DNA from 4 places in the Streptomyces sp. NPDC005485 genome. Region 4 is predicted to be linked to each of the others. Evidence: riboswitches for the same ligand, from Rfam matches in the RefSeq annotation. Region 4 holds a riboswitch; each other region holds the start of a gene.
The links. A riboswitch is a leader RNA that binds a small molecule or an ion and turns the genes downstream of it on or off. The one in region 4 is predicted to bind cobalamin.

Region 1 (5,081 bases), on a different contig from region 4:
TGAAGAAGACGTCCTGGAGGCCCATCGCGCCGAGGCCCACGGGGCGCCACCGGGCGTTGGAGCGGCCCGCCTGCTCGGTCGGGTAGAAGTTGATGTCGACGACCCGGTCGAGGAAGGTGACGGCGGTGCGGACCGTCTCGTCCAGCCGCTCCCAGTCGATGTCGCCGACCGCCGTGTCGACGAACGCGCCCAGGTTCACCGAGCCCAGGTTGCAGACCGCGGTCTCCCCGTCGTCCGTGACCTCCAGGATCTCGGTGCACAGGTTCGAGGAGTGGACGGTGTGGCCCGGCTCCGCCGTCTGGTTGGCGGTGCGGTTGGCGGCGTCCTTGAACGTCATCCAGCCGTTGCCGGTCTGCGCGAGGGTGCGCATCATGCGGCCGTACAGGTCGCGGGCCGGAATGGTCTTCTTGGCGAGCCCGGCCTCCTCCGCCTTGCGGTAGGCGGCGTCGAACGCGTCACCCCACAGGTCCACCAGCTCGGGCACGTCGGCCGGTGAGAACAGCGACCACACGCCGTCCTCGTTCACCCGGCGCATGAACTCGTCCGGGATCCAGTGCGCGAGGTTCAGGTTGTGCGTACGCCGGGCGTCCTCACCGGTGTTGTCGCGCAGCTCCAGGAACTCCTCGATGTCGGAGTGCCAGGTCTCCAGGTAGACCGCGGCCGCGCCCTTGCGCCGGCCGCCCTGGTTCACCGCGGCGACCGAGGCGTCGAGGGTCTTCAGGAACGGGACGATGCCGTTGGAGTGCCCGTTCGTGCCGCGGATCAGCGAACCGCGGGAGCGGATACGGGAGTACGACAGACCGATGCCGCCCGCGTGCTTCGAGAGGCGCGCGACCTGGTGGTAGCGGTCGTAGATGGAGTCCAGCTCGTCCAGCGGGGAGTCGAGGAGGTAGCAGGACGACATCTGCGGGTGCCGCGTACCGGAGTTGAAGAGCGTGGGGGAGGAGGGCAGGTAGTCGAGGCGGCTCATCAGCCGGTAGAGGGCCGCGACTTCGTCCACCGCTCGGGTGGTGTCGTCCTCGGCGAGGCCGGAGGCCACGCGCAGCATGAAGTGCTGGGGCGTCTCGACGACCTTGCGGGTGATCGGGTGCCGCAGCAGATAGCGGCTGTGCAGGGTGCGCAGGCCGAAGTAACCGAAGCGGTCGTCGGCGACGGTGTCGATCAGCGCGTCGAGACGGGCCGTGTGCAGCCGTACGAACTCGGCGGTGCGATCCGCGATCAGACCCTCGCGGTGCCCGACCGCGACCGAGCCGGAGAACGACGTGACACCCTGCGACGCGGCCTCGGCGGCGATGCTGATCGTCAGCAGGCGCGCGGCGAGCCGGGAGTAGGCGGGGTCCTCGGAGATGAGGCCCGCGGCCGCCTCGGTGGCCAGCTCGCGCAGCTCCGCCTCGTCGGCCCGGGCGGAGCGGCCGCGCAGCGCGGCGGCGGCGACCCGGCCGGGGTCGGCGTCGGGGAGGTCGGCGGTGAGGTCGGTCAGGGTCCGCAGCAACGCGGTTCCCGGAGCGTCGGCCTCGGCCCCTGTCACGGTGGTCGCGGTCGCCTCGGTCGCTGAAGCCGGATCGACTGGCGCGATGGTCACGTGGGACTCTCCCTCGCTCGGCACGGGGCCTGGGGCGAGGGCAGCGGGGCGCACGGGCTCGGACAGGCCGGCGCGCGTCCAGCTGGCCCACTCCGCGAGGCCCGGACGTCTTGGCACCCGGACCGGTCGGCCGGGCGCGCTGTCGGCAGGACCTCGGACTGGTCAGGCGCGCATACACGCACAAGTACACCGTTGCGGGACAGTTCCGGATTCGCACCGGATTCCCCTGCGGCGACAGCGAGCACGAGCATACATCTTGTGCCGGGCTGCGGGAGCACCCCCACATGTTGTGTCGCGCTGCTGTCGAAGGGTGCCGGAGCGTCAACTCTTGGGCGGGTGGCGAATGCTGGGGCGCCGTCGCCGCCGGCGCCGGTCCGGGCACGGCAACGGGCCGCCGGATCTCTCCGGCGGCCCGTTCGGGATTCCGTGCCTCTAGTGCGAGGTCCCCGCCGTGGCCGGCGGCAGTTCCACCTGGACCCCGGGGTCGCCCGCGTCAGCCGTGTAGTCCGACGGAGACGTCTCGTCGACGCCGTCCGGGGCCTTCAACGCCCGCAGGACGAAGGTCAGGACCACCGTCACCACCACGTTCAGCACGAAGGCCGTCAGACCGATGTAGCCGATCTCCCCGATGCCGGGGATCTCCTTCGAGCTCCCGCCGAAGTGCGCCTGGGTCGGCGAGGCGACCCCGTACGCGGCGACCGTGCCGTAGACCATGCCGACCGCCCAGCCGGCGAGCAGCGCCCAGCGGTGGAACCAGCGGGTGAACAGACCGCCGACCAGCGCCGGGAAGGTCTGCAGGATCCAGATGCCGCCCAGCAGCTGGAAGTTGATGGCGACCGTCTTGTCCATGGTGAGGACGAAGACCAGCGCGCCGACCTTCACCAGGAGCGAGACCAGCTTGGAGACCTTGGTCTCCTGCTGCGGGGTCGCGTCCGGCTTGATGAAGTCCTTGTAGATGTTGCGGGTGAACAGGTTCGCCGCGGCGATGGACATGATGGCCGCCGGTACGAGCGCGCCGATGCCGATCGCGGCGAACGCCACGCCCGCGAACCAGTCCGGGAACATGTTCTCGAAGAGCTGCGGGATGGCGAGCTGCCCGTTCTGCACCTTCACCCCGGCCGCGATCGCCATGAACCCGAGCAGCGCCAGCAGGCCCAGCATCAGCGAGTACAGCGGCAGGATCGTGGTGTTGCGGCGGATCACGTTGCGGCTGCGCGAGGACAGCGTGGCCGTGATCGAGTGGGGGTACATGAACAGCGCCAGCGCCGAGCCGAGGGCGAGCGTGGCGTAGGTCCACTGCTGCGGCTCGGCCGGGGCGAGCGCGCCGCGCGGCTTCCCGGTCGCCGGGTTGACCTGGGAGAAAGCGTCGCCGGCCTTGGCGAAGATGTCGTCGAAGCCGCCGAGCTTGATCGGGATGTAGATGATCGCGACCACGATGACGAGGTAGATCAGGCCGTCCTTGACGAACGCGATCAGCGCCGGGGCCCGCAGGCCGGACGAGTAGGTGTACGCGGCGAGCACGGCGAACGCGATCAGCAGCGGCAGGTCCTTGACGAACCAGTTGGTGCCCGCGCCACCGCCCACGCCCATGACGTCCAGAACGGCCTGGATGCCGACCAGTTGGAGCGCGATGTACGGCATCGTGGCGAGGATGCCGGTGACGGCGACCGCCAGCGACAGACCCTTCGAGCCGAAGCGTCCGCGCACGAAGTCGGACGTGGTCACGTACCCGTGCTTGTGCGAGACGGACCACAGCCGCGGCAGGAAGGTGAAGATCAGCGGGTACACCAGGATCGTGTACGGCACCGCGAAGAAGCCGGCCGCGCCCGCCGCGTAGATCGCCGCGGGTACGGCGACGAAGGTGTACGCGGTGTAGAGGTCGCCGCCGAGCAGGAACCAGGTGACCCAGGTGCCGAACGACCTGCCGCCTAGGCCCCATTCGTCGAGGGTCGCGTCGTTCTCGGCCTTGCGCCAGCGTGCGGCCAAGAAGCCCATGACCGTGACGGCCAGGAAGAAGAAGATGAAGACGCCGAGGGCGACTCCGTTCACGCCGTCCTTCACTTGGACACACCCCCGCCCTGGGTCGCGCGGGAGCGCTGGTCACGCTGCCACAGCTTGTACGCGGTCACCGTGAGCAGCGTGGAGATGACCACCCACAGCATCTGGTACCAGTAGAAGAACGGGATGCCGATGAAGGCCGGGTCGACCTTCGCGTACGAGCCGACCCAGAGCATCGCCACGAACGGCGCGAACAGGCAGAGGCCTATGACCACTCGGACCGGTGTCACCACCGGCGGTTTCGCGGCAGGCGCACCTGACGCGTCCGACACATCCGACACTTCTGACATACGGCGGCTCCGTCCCCTCGCTGATCAACCTGTGTAACGCGCAGGCAATCTAGGTCACGGTGTCGCGCAGCGGAAGACCTCGTCCGCATATCGGTATGTCGATTCGGTGAAGGCCAATTCGGGTGTTCGCGGTACGCGTCGGGGAGTGCTCCCGAGGGGTCAGTCCCGCGGCCGCTTGAGCCTGGTCGTGAACTTGTACCGGTCCCCGCGGTACACCGATCGCACCCACTCCACCGGCTCGCCGTCCTTGTCGAGGGAGTGGCGGGAGAGCATCAGCATGGGCAGGCCGACGTCGGTGCCGAGCAGGCCGGCCTCGCGCGGGGTGGCCAGGGAGGTCTCGATGGTCTCCTCGGCCTCGGCGAGATGGACGTCGTAGACCTCGGCGAGCGCGGTGTAGAGCGAGGTGTACTTGACCAGGGACCTGCGCAGGGCGGGGAAGCGCTTCGCGGAGAGGTGGGTCGTCTCGATGGCCATCGGCTCGCCGTTGGCCATGCGCAGCCGCTCGATGCGCAGCACCCGCCCGCCCGCCGTGATGTCCAGCAGGTCGGCGAGGGTGTCGTCGGCCGTGATGTAGCCGATGTCCAGGAGCTGCGAGGTGGGTTCGAGGCCCTGGGCGCGCATGTCCTCGGTGTAGGAGGTCAGTTGGAGGGACTGCGTGACCTTCGGCTTGGCGACGAAGGTGCCCTTGCCCTGGATGCGTTCGAGGCGGCCCTCGACGACCAGCTCCTGAAGGGCCTGGCGCACGGTCGTGCGCGAGGTGTCGAACTCGGCGGCGAGGGTCCGCTCGGGCGGCACCGGCGTGCCGGGCGACTGCGTCTCCGTCATCTCGAGCAGGTGCTTCTTCAGGCGGTAGTACTTGGGCACGCGCGCGGTACGGATGGGGGCCCCACCCTCGTTCTCCGCACTGCTGACGTCGGTGCTCATGCTCTGCCTTCCCGGCTCTCGTGCCGAAGCGACCGGCATCCCGACGGCCACGGCTCACATCGTGGCACGGCTTCGTGCGCGAGTTCCCTGTGAGTATCCCGCGCACGCTCCGTGATCCCCTCTATATACCGTTGCGCCGCCCGCTGGTCTAGTCCACCGCGCCGAATTGGTCCACTCGAAAGTGCGCCAACGGACCTGCTCTTTTCGCTAGTTACCTACTTAAAGGT
Region 2 (5,081 bases), on a different contig from region 4:
AGCAGATCGTGTACGTCGACACCGAGCCGGAGTGGGCCGACACCTCGGTCTTCCTGGAGCACTACGGCCAGGAGCTCCTCGACCAGTCCGCCAACTGCGTGGTGGTCGCGGGCAAGCGCGGAGGCGACACGACACTGGCCGCGTGCGTGGTCCTCTCCGGTACCCGCGTCGATGTCAACGGCGCCGTACGCCGCCAACTCGGCGCCCGCAAGGCCTCGTTCGCACCGATGGACACGGCGACCGGGGAAACCGGGATGGAGTACGGCGGCATCACGCCCCTCGGACTGCCGGGCGACTGGCCCGTGTTGGTGGACTCCGCGGTCGTCGACCTGGCCTATGTACTGGTGGGAAGCGGGCGGCGCAGGGGGAAGCTGCTCGTGCCGGGCAAGGCTTTTGCGGAGCTGCCCAGCGCGGTGGTGCTGGAGGGGCTCGGCACCTGACCGCCGTCAGCCGCTGAGTGCCGGGTGTCGGTCACCGGATCCTCGCGCCCTTTGCCGCGCGCCGCCTGCCGCACGCCGCGCAAACCGCTTGCCGTGATCGTCCGGAGGTCGTCAGGATGGCGGCATGCCCAGCTTCACCGCCTCCGACGGGACCGAACTCGCCTATCACCTCGACGGTGAGGGCGAGCCGCTGCTCTGCCTGCCGGGCGGGCCGATGCGCGCCTCCGCCTATCTGGGCGACCTCGGGGGGCTCGCCCGGCGACGCCGACTGATCCGGCTCGATCTGCGGGGCACCGGCGATTCCGGCGTACCCGAGGACCCGGCGACGTACCGCTGCGATCGTCAGGTGGCCGACGTGGAGGCCCTGCGCGTGCACCTCGGGCTGGAGCGCGTCGATCTGCTGGCCCACTCGGCGGCAGGCGACCTCGCGCTGCTCTACACGGCCCGCTACCCGCGGCGCGTGCGGAGTCTGGCGCTGATCACCGCCCGGGCGCGCGCCCTGGGCGTCGACTTCACCGTGGAGCACCGCCTCGAAGCGGCCGCCCTGCGCAAGGGTGAGCCGTGGTTCGAGGCGGCCTTGGGTGCCTACGAAAGGACCTGGGCCGGCACGGCCTCCGACGCGGACTACGACACCGCCGCACCCTTCTTCTACGGGCGGTGGGACGAGGCCGCGCGGGCCCACGCCGCGGCCGACGCGGAGCAGAGCAACGAGGAGGCAGCGAGCCTGTACGCGTCCTCGGGCGCCTTCACACCGGACGCAACTCGCACCGCGCTCGCCGCCCTCGCCGGATGGGAAGGACGGGCGCTGCTGCTCGCGGGCGAGGTGGACAGCGGTCCGCTGCCGCGCGTCGCCGCCGACATCGCGGGGCTGTTCCCCGTGGCGCGGATGACCGTCCAGCCGGGCGCCGGGCACTTCCCGTGGATCGACGATCCGGACTTCTTCTCCGACGCGGTCGAAGGGTTCCTCGCCGAGGAGCCGGCCGGCCGGGGCTGAGGCTCAGGCCAGCCGCAGGCTGATCCACTCGATGGTGTCGCCCGGCAGCAGATAGCGTTCGACCTCGACGAATCCATTGCGGAGCGCGAAGCGCAGGCCGTCCTCGTTCGAGGCCAGGACCACCGTCTCGATCGCCTCAGTGCCCAGTTCCCGCGCCTGTTCCAGAGCGCGCGCGTACAGCTGCGCGCCGAGCCCCTGCCGTCGGTGCGGCGCGAGCACGCGGGCGATCACCGTGGCCGCGGGCGTCTCGTCGTCGGGTGGACGCACCGTCGTGCAGCCGACCAGGACGTCGCCGAGACGGGCGACCTCCATGCGGTTGCGGCCGGTTCGCTCCCGCACGTCGTCGAGGGACAGGACGTGGGTCGGGATGACCGTGTTGTGGACGTACTGCCAGTCCGTGAGACCGGCTTCGTCCGTCGGCTGCTCGATGCGAAGCGTGGGCATCCGAGCAGGAAACCGGGGTGCCTCGTGAACCGTCAACCACGTTTCCGTACCGGCCGGTTGAGGCACCCCTCGGATGCCCTAAATGCCCTGTCGGCGGTACTCGATCGCCGGGCAGCGGTCCATGACCATGTCCAGCCCCGCGGCGCGCGTCCGCTCGTACGCCCGCTCGTCGACGACCCCCAGCTGGAACCAGACGGCGTTCGCGCCGATCTCCACGGCTTCGTCGGCCACCGGGCCGGCCAGGTCGCTGTTGACGAAGACATCGACGACGTCGACCTCGAAGGGTATGTCGGCGAGGGAGGCGTAGCCCTGCTCGCCGTGGACCGTCTCGGCCTTCGGGTGGACCGGGACGACGCGCTTGCCGTGCCGGCGCAGCACCTCGGCGACGCCGTAGGCCGCGCGGTCCCGGTTGGTGGACAGGCCCACGACGGCCCAGGTGTCGCCGAGCTCCGAGAGGATCCTGCTGACCGTCTCCTGGTCGCCGTACATGGTGTGTCTCCTCTGTCTCCGCGGCTGCGGTTCCGACTGCGGTGCGTCTGCGGCTCGCCCCGGGCAAGGGGCTCTGCGGGTGGCAACAGCCCAGGGCGGCAGGCGATTCCCGGCACGCCCCGTGATAACTTTCCGAGGCCAGTCGAACCCATGTACGTGGGTCAGGGAATCCGGTGCGAATCCGGAGCTGACGCGCAGCGGTGAGGGCGACGGGCGGGGCATCGGCCACTGGACCACGAAGAGTCCGGGAAGGCGCCTCGTTCGCGTGACCCCGAGTCCGAAGACCTGCTGGCGCCCCCGCCGGTCGAGTGCCGCCGGGGAGACCGTACGACCGGGCTCCGCGCTTGAGCCCTCGACGACTGGGGACCCACTCCCGTGCCCACCGCACGTACGACCCGCCGTGCCGCCCCGCTGATCGCCGGCGCGCTGCTGCTGACCGGTTGCGGTTCCGGCTCGTCCGGTACCGCTTCGGCGAAGACCGCCGTCACCCTCGACAACTGCGGCCGGACCGTCCGCGTCGCGGCCCCGCCGCGCCACGCCGTCTCCCTCAACCAGGGCACCACCGAGATCATGCTCTCGCTCGGGCTCGCCGACCGGATGGCCGGGACGGCCACCTGGACCGACCCCGTGATGAAGGGCCTGGAGAAGGCGAACGCCGAGGTGCCCCGGCTCGCCGACAACAACCCCTCCTTCGAACGGGTCCTGGACACCGAACCGGACTTCGTCGCCGCCTCCTTCGTCTCCACACTGGGCAAGGGCGGCGTGGCCACCCGGGACCAGCTCGAGAAGGTCGGCGTTCCCACCTACGTCTCCCCGTCCGACTGCGCGGGCAAGGACAACTCCGGTGACGGGGACGGCTCGCGCAAGCAGCCGCTGACCATCGACACCGTCTACGGCGAAGTACGGGACCTGGCCAAGGTGTTCGGGGTGCAGAAGCGGGGCGATCGGCTCGTCGCCTCGCTCAAGCAGCGCATGACGAAGGCCACTTCGGGAATCGACGCCTCGGACGTCACCCTCCTGTACTGGTTCGCCAACGCCCAGTCGCCCTACATGGCGGGCTGCTGCGGAGCCCCCGGCATCATCACCCGCGCACTCGGCGCGAAGAACACCTTCGGCGCTACGCACGAGGAGTGGCCCCAGATCAACTGGGAGACGGTCGCCGACCGCGACCCCGACGTGCTCGTCATCGGCGACCTCACGCGCAAGTCGCAGACCGCCGAGTCGGCCGCCCGGAAGATCGCCTTCCTGGAGTCCGACCCGGTCACCAAGAACATGTCCGCCGTCCGGCACAAGCGCTACGTCCTGCTCAGCGGCCAGGCCATGAACCCGACCATCCGCACCGTGGAGGGCGTGGAGCAAGTGGCCGCCGGACTGCGCCGGTTCGGGCTCGCGGGGTGACGGTCAAGGGACTGCTGTCGACGGCGGCCGGGCTCGCCGCGCTGTGCGCGTCCATCGCCGTCGCGATCACCATCGGACCCGCGCAGATCCGGGTCGGCGACGTCTGGTCGGTCGTCGCGGCCCACCTCGGGTGGGGGAGCACGGACGTCTCGCCGATCCGGAACGGAATCGTGTGGCAGCTCCGGCTGCCGCGCACGCTGCTCGCGGCCGTGTGCGGCGCGGGCCTCGCCGTGTGCGGCGCGGTGATGCAGTCCCTGCTGCGCAACCCGCTCGCCGATCCGTTCGTGCTCGGGGTGTCGTCCGGCGCGTCGACGGGCGCGGTCGCCGTGGTCGTCCTCGGCGTCGGGGGCGGCGCCGTGTCGGTGTCCGCGGGCGCGTTCGCCGGAGCGGTCCTGTCCTTCGCGCTCGTCCTGCTGCTCAGCCACACGCTCGGCGGCACCACCGACCGCGTGGTGCTCTCCGGCGTCGCCGCCATGCAGCTCTTCTCCGCCCTCACCTCCTTCGTCGTCATGACCGCCGCCGACGCCGAGACCACCCGCGGGGTGCTGTTCTGGCTGCTCGGCTCACTCGGCGGCGCCGGCTGGACGGACGTGTGGGTGGGCGCCTGCGTGCTCGCCGTCGCCCTGCTGGTCTGCGCGGGGTACGCCCGCACGCTCGACGCCTTCGCCTTCGGGCAGGACGCGGCCGCCGCGCTCGGCGTGTCCGTCGCCCGCACCCGGCTGGTGCTGCTGAGCGTCACGGCTCTGCTCACCGCCGTCCTGGTCAGCTCGGCCGGCGCGATCGGCTTCGTCGGCCTGGTCCTGCCGCACGCGGCCCGCGCCCTGGTCGGATCCGGCCACGCCCGGCTGCTGCCGGTCGCCGCGCTGGCCGGGGCGGTGTTCCTGGTGTGGGTGGACACCCTGGCCCGTACGGTCCTCGACCCGCAGGAGGTGCCGGTGGGCGTGGTCACCTCACTGATCGGGGTGCCCGCGTTCGTCCTGGTGCTGTACCGGTCCAGGAGCGCGCGATGACGGACTCCGGACAGACGACGGACGCCGGACAAACGACGAACGCCAAGCAAACGGCGAACGCAGGGCAGATCACCGACGCAGGGCAGATCAAGAACTCCGGGCCGCAGGTCACGGATCTCGGGCGGCACGGGGACACCGGGCTCCGCGCCGACCGCGTCTCGCGCGAGGTCGACGGGCGGCTCATCCTCGACGGGGTCAGCCTCGCCCCGGACGAGGGCTCCACGGTCGGTCTGCTCGGCCCCAACGGCTCCGGGAAATCCACTCTGCTGCGGCTGCTCGCCGGGGTGCTCGCCCCGGCCTCGGGGG
Region 3 (5,081 bases), on a different contig from region 4:
TCGCGACCTGCATCGCCGCGTCCATGGGGGAGAGGGCGGCGTCCGACGCGTCCCACGCGGCCTTGGAGGAGGTGAGGCAGAGCCCCTGCAGGACAGGGATGTCGAGAGTCCGGAGCGCGCTGATGTCCCACGCCTCCTCGTCACCGCCCGCGGACGCCTCCGAGGCGTGGGTGCCGCCGGCGGCGAGCACGGTGGTGACCAGCACGTCCGCCCCGCTGATCAGCTCGTACACGCCCGACTCGGCGCCGCGCAGCGAACCGCAGTAGATGGCAAGGGCGTTGGCGCCCCGCGCCTCGACGGCGGCGCACAGGGTGTCCACGAAGGCGGTGTTGCCGCTCAGTTCGTGGGCGCGGTAGAAGAGCACGGCCACGGTGGGCCGGCTCGTGTCGAGCTCGGGCTCGCCATGGACGCCGTACTCCGGCATCTCCCGCGGTGCCTCGAAGCCCTCGCCCGTGAGCAGCACGGTGTCGGAGAGGAAGCGGGCCAGCTCGGACAGGTTCTCCGGGCCGCCCTCGACGAGGTAGCGCAGCGCCTCCGCGACCACACCGGCGGGCACGGACGACTCGGCCATCAGCTCCGCGTCGGGCACGGTCTCCCCGCCGAGCAGCACCGTCGGGATGCCCGACGCCTTCAGGAAGGCGAGCCCGTCCTCCCAGGCGCGCTTGCCGCCCAGCAGCCGTACGACGGCGACGTCCGCGCCCGCGACGAGCGCGGGGAGTTCCTCCGCGACGTCCACGCGGGTCGGGTTGCCGATCCGGTACGCGGCGCCGGAGGCACGAGCCGCCAGCAGATCGGTGTCGGCGGTCGACAACAACAACACTGTGCTCATGCGGGTGCTCCCGGTGGAATGAAAGGCAGTCCTGAAGGCGCGCCCGACTCGATGAGCCGCCACAGCGCGTCCGTGTCCGCGTGTTCCTCGATCAGATCGCCGAGCCGGTCGAGCTGCTCCTCGCGCAGCGCCCCGAACGACGTGTCGGCGGCCGGCACGAAGCGACGGCCCGCGGCGGCCGCCACCTCGCGCAGGAAGGCGCGCCGGAAGCCGTCCGACTCCAGCGAGCCGTGCCAGTGCGTCCCCCAGACGGAGCCGACCCGGCAACCGTCCAGGAACGGTTCCCCGCCCGCCACCCGGGCGACGCCGTGATGGATCTCGTATCCCTCGACGGGCTCGCCGAGCGCCTCGCCGACGGGCCGGGTGAGGGTCTTCTCGCGTGCGAACCGCACGCGTACGGGCAGCAGACCGAGCCCGTCGACAGCGCCCTGACGGCTCTCGACCTCGTCCTCGATGTGCTCGCCGAGCACCTGGAAGCCGCCGCAGATCCCGAGCACCGGCCGCCCTTCGGCGGCCCGTCGCGCGATCGCGTCCGCGAGGCCGCGCTCGCGCAGCCACTCCAGCGCCTTCACCGTCCCGCGGGTGCCCGGTACGACGACGAGGTCGGCGTCGGCCAGTTCCTCGGCGCGGTCCACGAACCGCACGACGACGCCCGGTTCGGCGGCCAGCGCGTCCACGTCCGTGAAGTTGGACATCAGCGGGACGGCGCAGACGGCGACGCGCAGCACGTCCTCGCCGACGGGCGCGGCCACCACGGACTCCCGCACGGCCCCCCGCAGCGAGACACGCAGCCCGTCCTCCTCGTCGATGCCGAGGCCGTGCTGGAAGGGCAGCACACCGTACGAGGGGCGCCCGGTGAGGCCGCGGAGCATGTCGAGGCCCGGCTCCAGCAGCGAGACGTCGCCGCGGAACTTGTTGACGAGGAACCCGGCGACGAACTGCTGGTCCTCGGGTGAGAGCAGCGCGACGGTCCCGAAGAAGGACGCGAAGACGCCGCCGCGGTCGATGTCGCCGACGACGAGCACGGGCAGCCGCGCATTGCGCGCGATCCCCATGTTCACGATGTCCGTCCGCCGCAGATTGATCTCGGCAGGACTGCCGGCCCCCTCACAGATCACCGCGTCATACGTGCCCCGCAACTCGGCGAGACAGTCCAGAACGGTCCCGAGAAGCGCCTGCTGCCGCCCGCCGTGATAGCCCCGCGCCGTCATCTCGCCCACCGGCTTGCCCATGAGGACGACCTGACTGCTCCGGTCGCTGCCCGGCTTGAGCAGTACGGGGTTCATCAGCGCGGTCGGCTCGACGCGTGCGGCCTGCGCCTGCATGGCCTGCGCCCGCCCGATCTCGGCGCCCTCGCGCGTGACGAAGGAATTGAGGGACATGTTCTGCGCCTTGAAGGGCGCCACCTTCACGCCCTGCCGCACCAGCCACCGGCAGATCCCGGCGGTCACCACGCTCTTGCCCGCGTCGGAGGTGGTTCCCGCGATCAGCAGTCCGCCGCTCATGACGTGCCTCCCCGTCGTGTCAGGGCGCGTGCGGCGACGCTCACGCCGAGGGCGAGCAGGCCCACCCGGCGCGACAGCCGTACGGCCCGCTCGATGTCCGTGGTCCGCACCGGCCGTCCCCGGCTGCCCAGCACGGGCCGGTGCTCGACCCGCCCGCCGTACGAGAGAGTGCCGCCCAGGCGCACCCCGAGCGCGCCCGCGAACGAGGCCTCCACCGGACCGGCGTTGGGGCTCGGATGCTTCGCGGCGTCCGCGCGCCAGGCCCGGGCGGCGCCCCGCGGGTCGCCGCCGGCGACGGTGGCGAGCACGGCGGTCAGCCGCGCCCCCGGCCATCCGGCGATGTCGTCGAGGCGCGCGGAGGCCCAGCCGTAGCGTCGGTACCTGGGTGACTTGTGCCCGACCATGGCGTCGAGCGTGTTGACCGCCCGGAACCCGACGAGCCCCGGCACACCGGCGACGGCGCCCCACACCAGCGCGCCCACGACGGCGTCGGAGGTGTTCTCGGCGACGGACTCCACGACGGCCCGCGCGATCCCGTCCGCGTCCAGTGCCTGCGGATCGCGCCCGCACAGGTGGGGCAGCCGCTGCCGGGCCGCGTCGACGTCCCCGGCTTCGAGGGCCGCGCCGATCGCCCGCGCCTCGCGGCCCAGGGAGGTCCCGCCCACGACGGTCCAGGTGGCGGCGGCGGTCAGGGCGAGGGAGGCGGTGGCGGAGCTTCGTGCGCAGCGGCTTGCGGCGGCAGCGAGGGACACGGCTCCGCCGGCGCACACCAGGGTGTGCAGTGCGCCCCATCCGCGGTGGTCGCGCCACAGCACCCGTTCCACAGCGCCCGCGGCCCGACCGAACGCGGCGACCGGGTGCCCGCGGCGCGGATCGCCGAGGATCAGGTCACCGAGGAGGCCGGCGGCGGCGCCGTACGCGAAGACGCGATCGGCACGCATGGGGTCAGCCCGCCGTAAGGGAGGGCGGAACCGTCGTACCGTCCGGCACCGTACTGTCCAGGACCCGCAACGGGCAGCCGCACATGGCGATATGTCCTCACTCAGGGTGTCCACGCCCTGGTTCGACGAGACCGGCGGTGAGAGTTCCTGGCTCCCGGGGGTTACTACCCCGGTGACAGTGGCGGGACCGCGCCGGATTCACACCGGCTTCCTCTTCTGCCGCCGTACATGGCTCCGGCAGTCCACCACGGGCCGAGAACAGCCGTCAACTCGCTGTTGACCTGCGAGGGGAGAGTGTGCGAAGGCCCACATACGGGTGGGGTGCGGGACGCTGTCGCGTCCCCGCACCCCACCCGAAGTGATGCCTGGTTTACGTGTTTCTGTCCGGTCGTCAGGCGACGATCAGGTAGATCCCGTACGCCACCGCCGCCGCGCACGCCGCGAAGCAGGCGTAGGCGCCGGTGACCGCGAGCGCGGCCGAATCGCCCTTGGCCGAGGCCGACTCCTGCTTGGAGAGGCCGACGATGCCGAGGGTGAAGAGGCCGACGAGGGCCACGGTGACCACGAGGCTGACTCCGAAGACGGAGCCGAGGGCTGCCCAGTCGATGTCCATGCTGTTCGTTCCTTACACCGTGGCCGGGCGGGTGGGTTCCGCGTCCGGGGACGGGATGGTGGCGGTGAGGTCGTCGGTCACCGTGCCGACCGGGGGAGGGGTGACGGCGGCGATGGCCGTGGTCACCACACCGGCGGGCTCCTCGTCGGTGTCGGTGTCGGCGTTGACGTTGGTGTGGTCGATCACCTGGCGGCGGGAGATCTTCCAGATCGCGGCACAGGAGGCGACGAGGAAGACGGCGACGAGCGCGGTGCCCCAGTCGCCGAAACCGGTCACCCACTCGGCGAGCGCGGCGACGAGGGCGGCGGCCGGCAGGGTCAGCGCCCAGGCGACGAACATCCGGGTGGCGGTGGACCAGCGGACCACGCCTCCCTTGCGGCCCAGGCCCGCGCCCATCACGGAGCCGGAGACCGAGTGCGTGGTGGAGAGGGAGAAGCCGATGTGCGAGGAGGCCAGGATGACCGTGGCCGCGCTGGTCTGGGCGGCGAAGCCCTGCTGCGGCTGGAGGTCGGTCAGGCCCTTGCCCATCGTGCGGATGATGCGCCAGCCGCCCAGGGAGGTGCCGGCCGCGATGGCGAGACCGGCGGAGAGGATGACCCAGACCGGCGGGTCGGAGTCGGGAGCGATCGCGCCACCGGCGACCAGGGCCAGGGTGATGATGCCCATCGTCTTCTGCGCGTCGTTGGTGCCGTGGGCCAGCGAGACCAGGCCCGCGGAGGCGATCTGACCGGCGCGGAAGCCCTTCTCGGTGGACTTGCCGTTCGCGTTCCTGCCCAGCGTGTACATCAGCCGGGTGGCGATCAGCGCGGCGATGCCCGCGACCAGCGGGGCGGCGACGGCGGGCAGCAGCACCTTGGTGACCAGGACGTCACCGTGCACCGCGCCGGTACCGGCCGAGGCGATGGTCGCGCCGATGAGGCCACCCATCAGAGCGTGCGAGGAACTGGAGGGGAGCCCGACGAGCCAGGTCACCAGGTTCCACAGGATGGCGCCGACGAGCGCCGCGAATATGACCTCCGGACGGATGCCGGATTCGTCGACGAGGCCCTTGGAGATCGTGTTGGCGACCTCCACCGAAAGGAACGCGCCGACAAGGTTGAGGGCGGCGGACATGGCCACCGCGACCTTGGGCTTGAGTGCGCCGGTCGAGATGGTGGTGGCCATCGCGTTGGCGGTGTCGTGGAAACCGTTCG
Region 4 (5,081 bases):
GGGGAGGAGGGGTCCGTCCACCGGCAGTATCTGCGCTTTGGTCCCGGAGGTCACCCGTCGCGCAGGCTGTCCGCGGCGCCGGGACTACGGCCGCACGGAGGCGCGTTGCTCAAGGACGCTCAGGGTCCGCTCGGCCCATCGGATGTTCTCCTGCTCGAAGGCGCGGCCCCGCATCAGGGACAGATACGGCCCGACGCGCTCGGCCCGTTCCAGGAACTCGTGTTCGGTGCGGCCGTCGAGGAGACGGTCGCGGAGCCGGTCGAAGCGGGCCAGCTTGTCGCGTGACCGCTCCAGCTGCCCGGCGACCGCCGACCGTACGGCCTGCTCGTCGCCCTCGTCGACGGCCTGGACCTTGACCATGAGTTCGGAGCGGATGGCCGTCGGCTTCGGCGGTTCGGCCGTGAACGCGTACAGGGCCCGGCGGCCGGCCTCGGTGAGGGAGAACAGCCGCTTGTTCGGCCGGCGCTCCTGCTCCACGAGCCGGGCCGCCACGAGCCCTTCGGACTCCATGCGGTCGAGTTCGCGGTACAGCTGCTGTGGGGTCGCCATCCAGAAGTTGGCCACCGAGGCGTCGAAGCCCTTGGCGAGGTCGTATCCCGACGCCTCGCCCTCCAGGAGGGTGGCCAGGAGTGCGTTGCGCAATGCCATGCCCCCAGGCTAGACGGCACCCGCCGCGATGACTAACCTACTCCGCATCTAGTCAACTAATTGAGTAAGAAAGGTGGGCGTGATGCACCCCTTCCGCAAGGCCGTGGAGGCCGACGACTTCACCGGCATCGAGAGCCTGCTGGCCGACGACGTCGTCTTCACCAGCCCCGTCGTCTTCAAGCCCTACCCCGGCAAGGCGATCACCGCCGCCATCCTGCGCGGCGTCTCCCGTGTCTTCACCGACTTCGAGTACGTGCGGGAGATCGCCGACGGCCGCGACCACGCCCTCGTCTTCAAGGCCAAGGTGGGCGAGAGGGAGATTCACGGCTGCGACTTCCTGCACATGGACGAGGACGGCAGGATCGACGAACTGACGGTCATGGTCCGCCCGCTGTCGGCGGCGCTGGCCCTCTCCGAGGCGATGGGCGCGCAGTTCGAGGAGATCGCGGCGGAGGCGGCGCGGGCGGAGGGCGCCTGAGCGCTTTCGTGGCTTGAGTACGCGGGTTGCGGTGGCGGCCTGCGAGGCGTGGGCGCCTCGGTATCGGCGCGGGTGCCGCAGGCTGCTGGTTTGACCCTATTTCCTTCGGCTACCCGCGTCTTGTGACTACGACGACATCTCAGCAGGAGCTCTATCAATTCCTGGAGGACCGCTTTGCCTGCGCACAGGCCTGCACGGAATGCGCGCGGGAGTGCGCGCTGCGTGCGAGCCTCGCGGAGCCGGACGGATCCGAAGAGGACCAACGCGTAAGGCGCGAAGGCGTCCTGTGCGCCGAGGTGTGCGACGCGACCTGTCGCGTGCTGTCCGAGCAGATCCGCGAGGACGAGTCCGGCCTGCGCATCCAGGCGGAGTGGTGCCGCGAGGTCTGCCTGGCGTGCGCCCGGGTCTTCGACGAGTACGCCGGCGCCGAGGACGGGGCGAAGGCCTGCCGCATCTGCGCCCAGGCCTGCACGGACTTCATCGCGACACTGCTCTGACGGACTTCCTCGCGACACCGCTCCGGGCACGGAGCTCACCTCGTGCCCGGCGTCAGTCCGAGACCCCGAGCGGCCGTCCGGCCCGTACGTTCCAGCGCCCCGATCGCCCGCTGAACTCGGTGGCGGTCAACGGCGGCACGTCGACCCGCCAGAACGCGGACTCCGGTGCCCCCAACGTCCGTACCACCAAGGCGCGTACGACCTCGGGCTCCACCACGGCGACCGTCCGGCCCGCGACGTGTGCGGTCGCGTCCAGCCAGTGCGCCACCCGTGTGCAGAAGGCCTCCACCGACTCGCCGTCGTGCGGCGCCGAGCCCGGATCGGACAGCCATCGGGCCACCGCCTCCGGTTCCCTCGCGCTCACCTCCTCCAGGGTCGCGCCGCGCCAGCGGCCCACGTCCAGGCCCGCGAGTTCCGGCGCGTCCGCCGCCGTACCGAGGCCGAGCGCGTGCGCGGTCTCGCGGCAGCGCACCGAGGGGGAGACCAGCGGCCGGTCCACGGCCGCAACCGCCCCCGCGGCCGCCCGCGCGAGGCGCAGCCCCGTGGTATCAACCGGACATCCATCGTCGAAGCGGGCTTCCCGTACGGCCACACTCATTGCGGCTGAGATCAACATCACTCGGCTCGTCATACGTCCACTCTCGTGCTCAACACCCGTGTGAAATCGGGGAACTGACGACGTGACCAGGCCACCGGCGCACCCTCCGCGCCTTCGTGCGCCCTTGGCCGCAACCCCGGTTCGCGGTACGGTCTCGTCGATATTGACGACGGTTCGGCGGAAGCCGGTGAGAATCCGGCACGGTCGCGCCACTGTAAGCCCAGCAAGAGCCACTCCCACCAGGGGTGGTGAAGGTCGAGCAAGTCAGACCCGCAGCCGTCGTCCTGTGCACCACCGAAATGGGACGCGAGTTCCCCAGGAGGTTCTGCCCCATGGCGCAGTCCGTCGCTCAGCCGACCGCTACACCCACCGCTGTTCCCGCCAAGCTGCCGATCGGTGCGATCGCCCCCTGGGCGGTCTTCTTCGGCATCCTGATGCTGGTTCTGCTCTACTTCGTCGGCGCCGAACAGGGCGCCACATCCGTGATGTCGGGCTCGGACGTCCACGAGTGGGTGCACGACGCCCGCCACCTGCTCGGCTTCCCCTGCCACTGACGGCGCCGGGGAATCGTAGAAGCTCATGAACTCCGCAACTGTCAGAAACCTCCTGGTACGGGGCATGCTCGCGGGTCTCGCCGCGGGCCTGCTCGCCCTGGTCGTCGCCTACTTCCTCGGTGAGCCGCGCGTGGACTCGGCGATCGCCTACGAGGAGTCGCACAGTCACGAGCACGGCATGGAGGTCGTCTCCCGCACGATGCAGTCCACCGGTGGCCTGGCCACCGGCGTCCTCGTCTACGGGGTCGCCTTCGGTGGCATCGCCGCCCTCGCGTACTGCTTCGCGCTCGGCAGGATCGGGCGCTTCGGACCGCGTGCCAGTGCGCTGCTCCTCGCGGCGGCGGGCCTCCTCGCGGTCTACGTCGTGCCGTTCCTGAAGTACCCCGCCAACCCGCCGTCCGTGGGCGAGCCCGACACCATCGGTAAGCGCACCACGCTGTACTTCCTGATGATGGTGCTCAGCGTGCTGCTGGCCGTCGCCACCGTGATCCTGGGCAAGCGCCTCGCGCCACGCCTGGGCAACTGGAACGCGACACTGGCCGCGGGGGCGTTCTTCCTCCTCGCCATCGGCCTCGCATACGGGTTCCTGCCCGCGGTGAACGAGGTGCCGAAGGACTTCTCGGCCAGCCTCATCTGGCAGTTCCGGCTGGCCGCCCTGGCCATCCAGCTGACCCTGTGGACGGCCTTCGGGCTGATCTTCGGTGTGCTGGCGGAGCGGGTGCTGTCACCGAAACCGGCCAAGGCCGCGGAGAAGCGAGCGGAGGCGCGGGCGACTCCCGTCGCACGCTGACCACCACTCGATCGCCGCACGGCTTCATCGATCCACCGATCGATCCACCGAAGTGCCGCTCGACGGCGCAGGGCCCCCGGATATGGCGCGAATCCTGGGGGCCTTTCGCATGCGTACGTCACCGGCATTCCCAATTTCTGAAACACGTTCTACGGTGTGCGCCGTCAGGTCCGGCCTTGGAGCCAGGAGGCGCCGTGCATCTCGAATACACGCCCGAGCAGCAGCGGTTGCGCACCGAGCTGCGCGGATACTTCGCGGACCTGGTGCCCGACCACGCCTATGCGCGCTACGGCGACCCCGCGGCCCAGAAGCGCTTCTACCGCGAGACGATCCGCCGGCTCGGCACGGACGGCTGGCTCGGCGTGGGCTGGCCCACGGAGTACGGCGGGCGCGGCCTGAGCCCCATGGAGCAGTTCATCTTCTTCGACGAGGCCGCTCAGGCGGGCGTCCCGCTGCCGCTGATGGCCCTCAACACGGTCGGCCCGACGATCATGCAGTTCGGCAGCGACGAGCAGAAGGCGTACTTCCTGCCGCGCATCCTCTCCGGCGAGATCGACTTCGCGATCGGCTACAGCGAGCCCGACGCGGGGACGGATCTCGCCGCGCTCAAGACCCGGGCCATACGTGACGGAGACGAGGCCACCGGCCATTACACGGTCAACGGCCAGAAGATCTGGACGACCAATGGCGACACCGCCGACTGGGTGTGGCTGGCCGTGCGCACCGACCCCGACGCGCCGCCGCACAAGGGCATCACCATGCTCCTCGTGCCGACCTCGGACCCCGGCTACTCCTGCACGCTCATCAACACCCTCGCCTCGCACGACACCACTGCCAGCTACTACGAGAACATCCGCGTCCCCGCCTCCCGCCGGGTCGGCGAGGAGAACAAGGGCTGGCGGCTGATCACCAACCAGCTCAATCACGAGCGCGTCACGCTCGCCGCGCACGGCACCATGGCGATCCGCGCCCTGCACGACGTACAGCGCTGGGCGATGGAGACCAAGCTCGCCGACGGCCGCCGCGTCGTCGACCTCCCCTGGGTCCGCCGCCGCCTCGCGCAGACCCACACCCGCCTCGACGCGATGAAACTCCTCAACTGGCAGATGGTGAACGCCGTCCAGGAAGGCACCCTCACCCCGCAGGACGCCTCCGCCGTCAAGGTGTACGGCTCCGAGACGCGCCGCGACGCCTACGCCTGGCTGATGGAGATCGTCGCCACCCCCGGCATCCTCAAGGAGGGATCAGCGGGCACCGTGCTCCACGGCGACCTGGAACGTGGCTACCGCTCGGCGGTGATCTTCACCTTCGGCGGCGGGAACAACGAGATCCAGCGCGAGATCATCTCCTGGATCGGTCTGGGGATGCCGCGGGTACGGCGCTAGCCTGCTGGTGTGGACGCGGACCCCGGGCTCTTCGGACCCTCCTCGGTGACCTGGCAGATGCACGGCGACCCCATGATGTGGGTCGCCGGAGTCCGTGCGCTCTATCTGCAGGCGCTGCACCCGCGCGCGGT

Region 1: it holds a riboswitch for cobalamin, as region 4 does, so the genes downstream of both, ABZS97_RS31580 (ribonucleoside-diphosphate reductase subunit alpha) here and ABZS97_RS24680 (CbtB-domain containing protein) in region 4, are expected to answer to the same signal.
Region 2: it holds a riboswitch for cobalamin, as region 4 does, so the genes downstream of both, ABZS97_RS27095 (ABC transporter substrate-binding protein) here and ABZS97_RS24680 (CbtB-domain containing protein) in region 4, are expected to answer to the same signal.
Region 3: it holds a riboswitch for cobalamin, as region 4 does, so the genes downstream of both, ABZS97_RS26695 (cobalamin biosynthesis protein) here and ABZS97_RS24680 (CbtB-domain containing protein) in region 4, are expected to answer to the same signal.

What each region holds. Positions count from the first base shown of each region.
Region 1 is NZ_JBEXDZ010000119.1:20,782-25,862, forward strand. It holds gene ABZS97_RS31580 (ribonucleoside-diphosphate reductase subunit alpha) at 1-1,582, opposite strand, end outside; cobalamin riboswitch at 1,709-1,850, opposite strand; gene mctP (monocarboxylate uptake permease MctP) at 2,015-3,643, opposite strand; gene ABZS97_RS31590 (DUF3311 domain-containing protein) at 3,640-3,930, opposite strand; gene ABZS97_RS31595 (GntR family transcriptional regulator) at 4,090-4,854, opposite strand.
Region 2 is NZ_JBEXDZ010000091.1:27,343-32,423, reverse strand. It holds gene ABZS97_RS27115 (YbaK/EbsC family protein) at 1-440, shown strand, start outside; gene ABZS97_RS27110 (alpha/beta hydrolase) at 565-1,434, shown strand; gene ABZS97_RS27105 (GNAT family N-acetyltransferase) at 1,438-1,878, opposite strand; gene ABZS97_RS27100 (CoA-binding protein) at 1,957-2,367, opposite strand; cobalamin riboswitch at 2,490-2,675, shown strand; gene ABZS97_RS27095 (ABC transporter substrate-binding protein) at 2,743-3,765, shown strand; gene ABZS97_RS27090 (iron chelate uptake ABC transporter family permease subunit) at 3,762-4,775, shown strand; gene ABZS97_RS27085 (ABC transporter ATP-binding protein) at 4,772-5,081, shown strand, end outside.
Region 3 is NZ_JBEXDZ010000089.1:15,220-20,300, forward strand. It holds gene cobN (cobaltochelatase subunit CobN) at 1-829, opposite strand, end outside; gene ABZS97_RS26690 (cobyric acid synthase) at 826-2,334, opposite strand; gene ABZS97_RS26695 (cobalamin biosynthesis protein) at 2,331-3,275, opposite strand; cobalamin riboswitch at 3,396-3,538, opposite strand; gene ABZS97_RS26700 (hypothetical protein) at 3,667-3,888, opposite strand; gene ABZS97_RS26705 (inorganic phosphate transporter) at 3,901-5,081, opposite strand, start outside.
Region 4 is NZ_JBEXDZ010000077.1:34,923-40,003, reverse strand. It holds gene ABZS97_RS24700 (PadR family transcriptional regulator) at 85-648, opposite strand; gene ABZS97_RS24695 (nuclear transport factor 2 family protein) at 731-1,126, shown strand; gene ABZS97_RS24690 (ferredoxin) at 1,249-1,623, shown strand; gene ABZS97_RS24685 (histidine phosphatase family protein) at 1,676-2,254, opposite strand; cobalamin riboswitch at 2,354-2,517, shown strand; gene ABZS97_RS24680 (CbtB-domain containing protein) at 2,554-2,775, shown strand; gene ABZS97_RS24675 (CbtA family protein) at 2,801-3,565, shown strand; gene ABZS97_RS24670 (acyl-CoA dehydrogenase family protein) at 3,760-4,950, shown strand; gene ABZS97_RS24665 (oxygenase MpaB family protein) at 5,008-5,081, shown strand, end outside.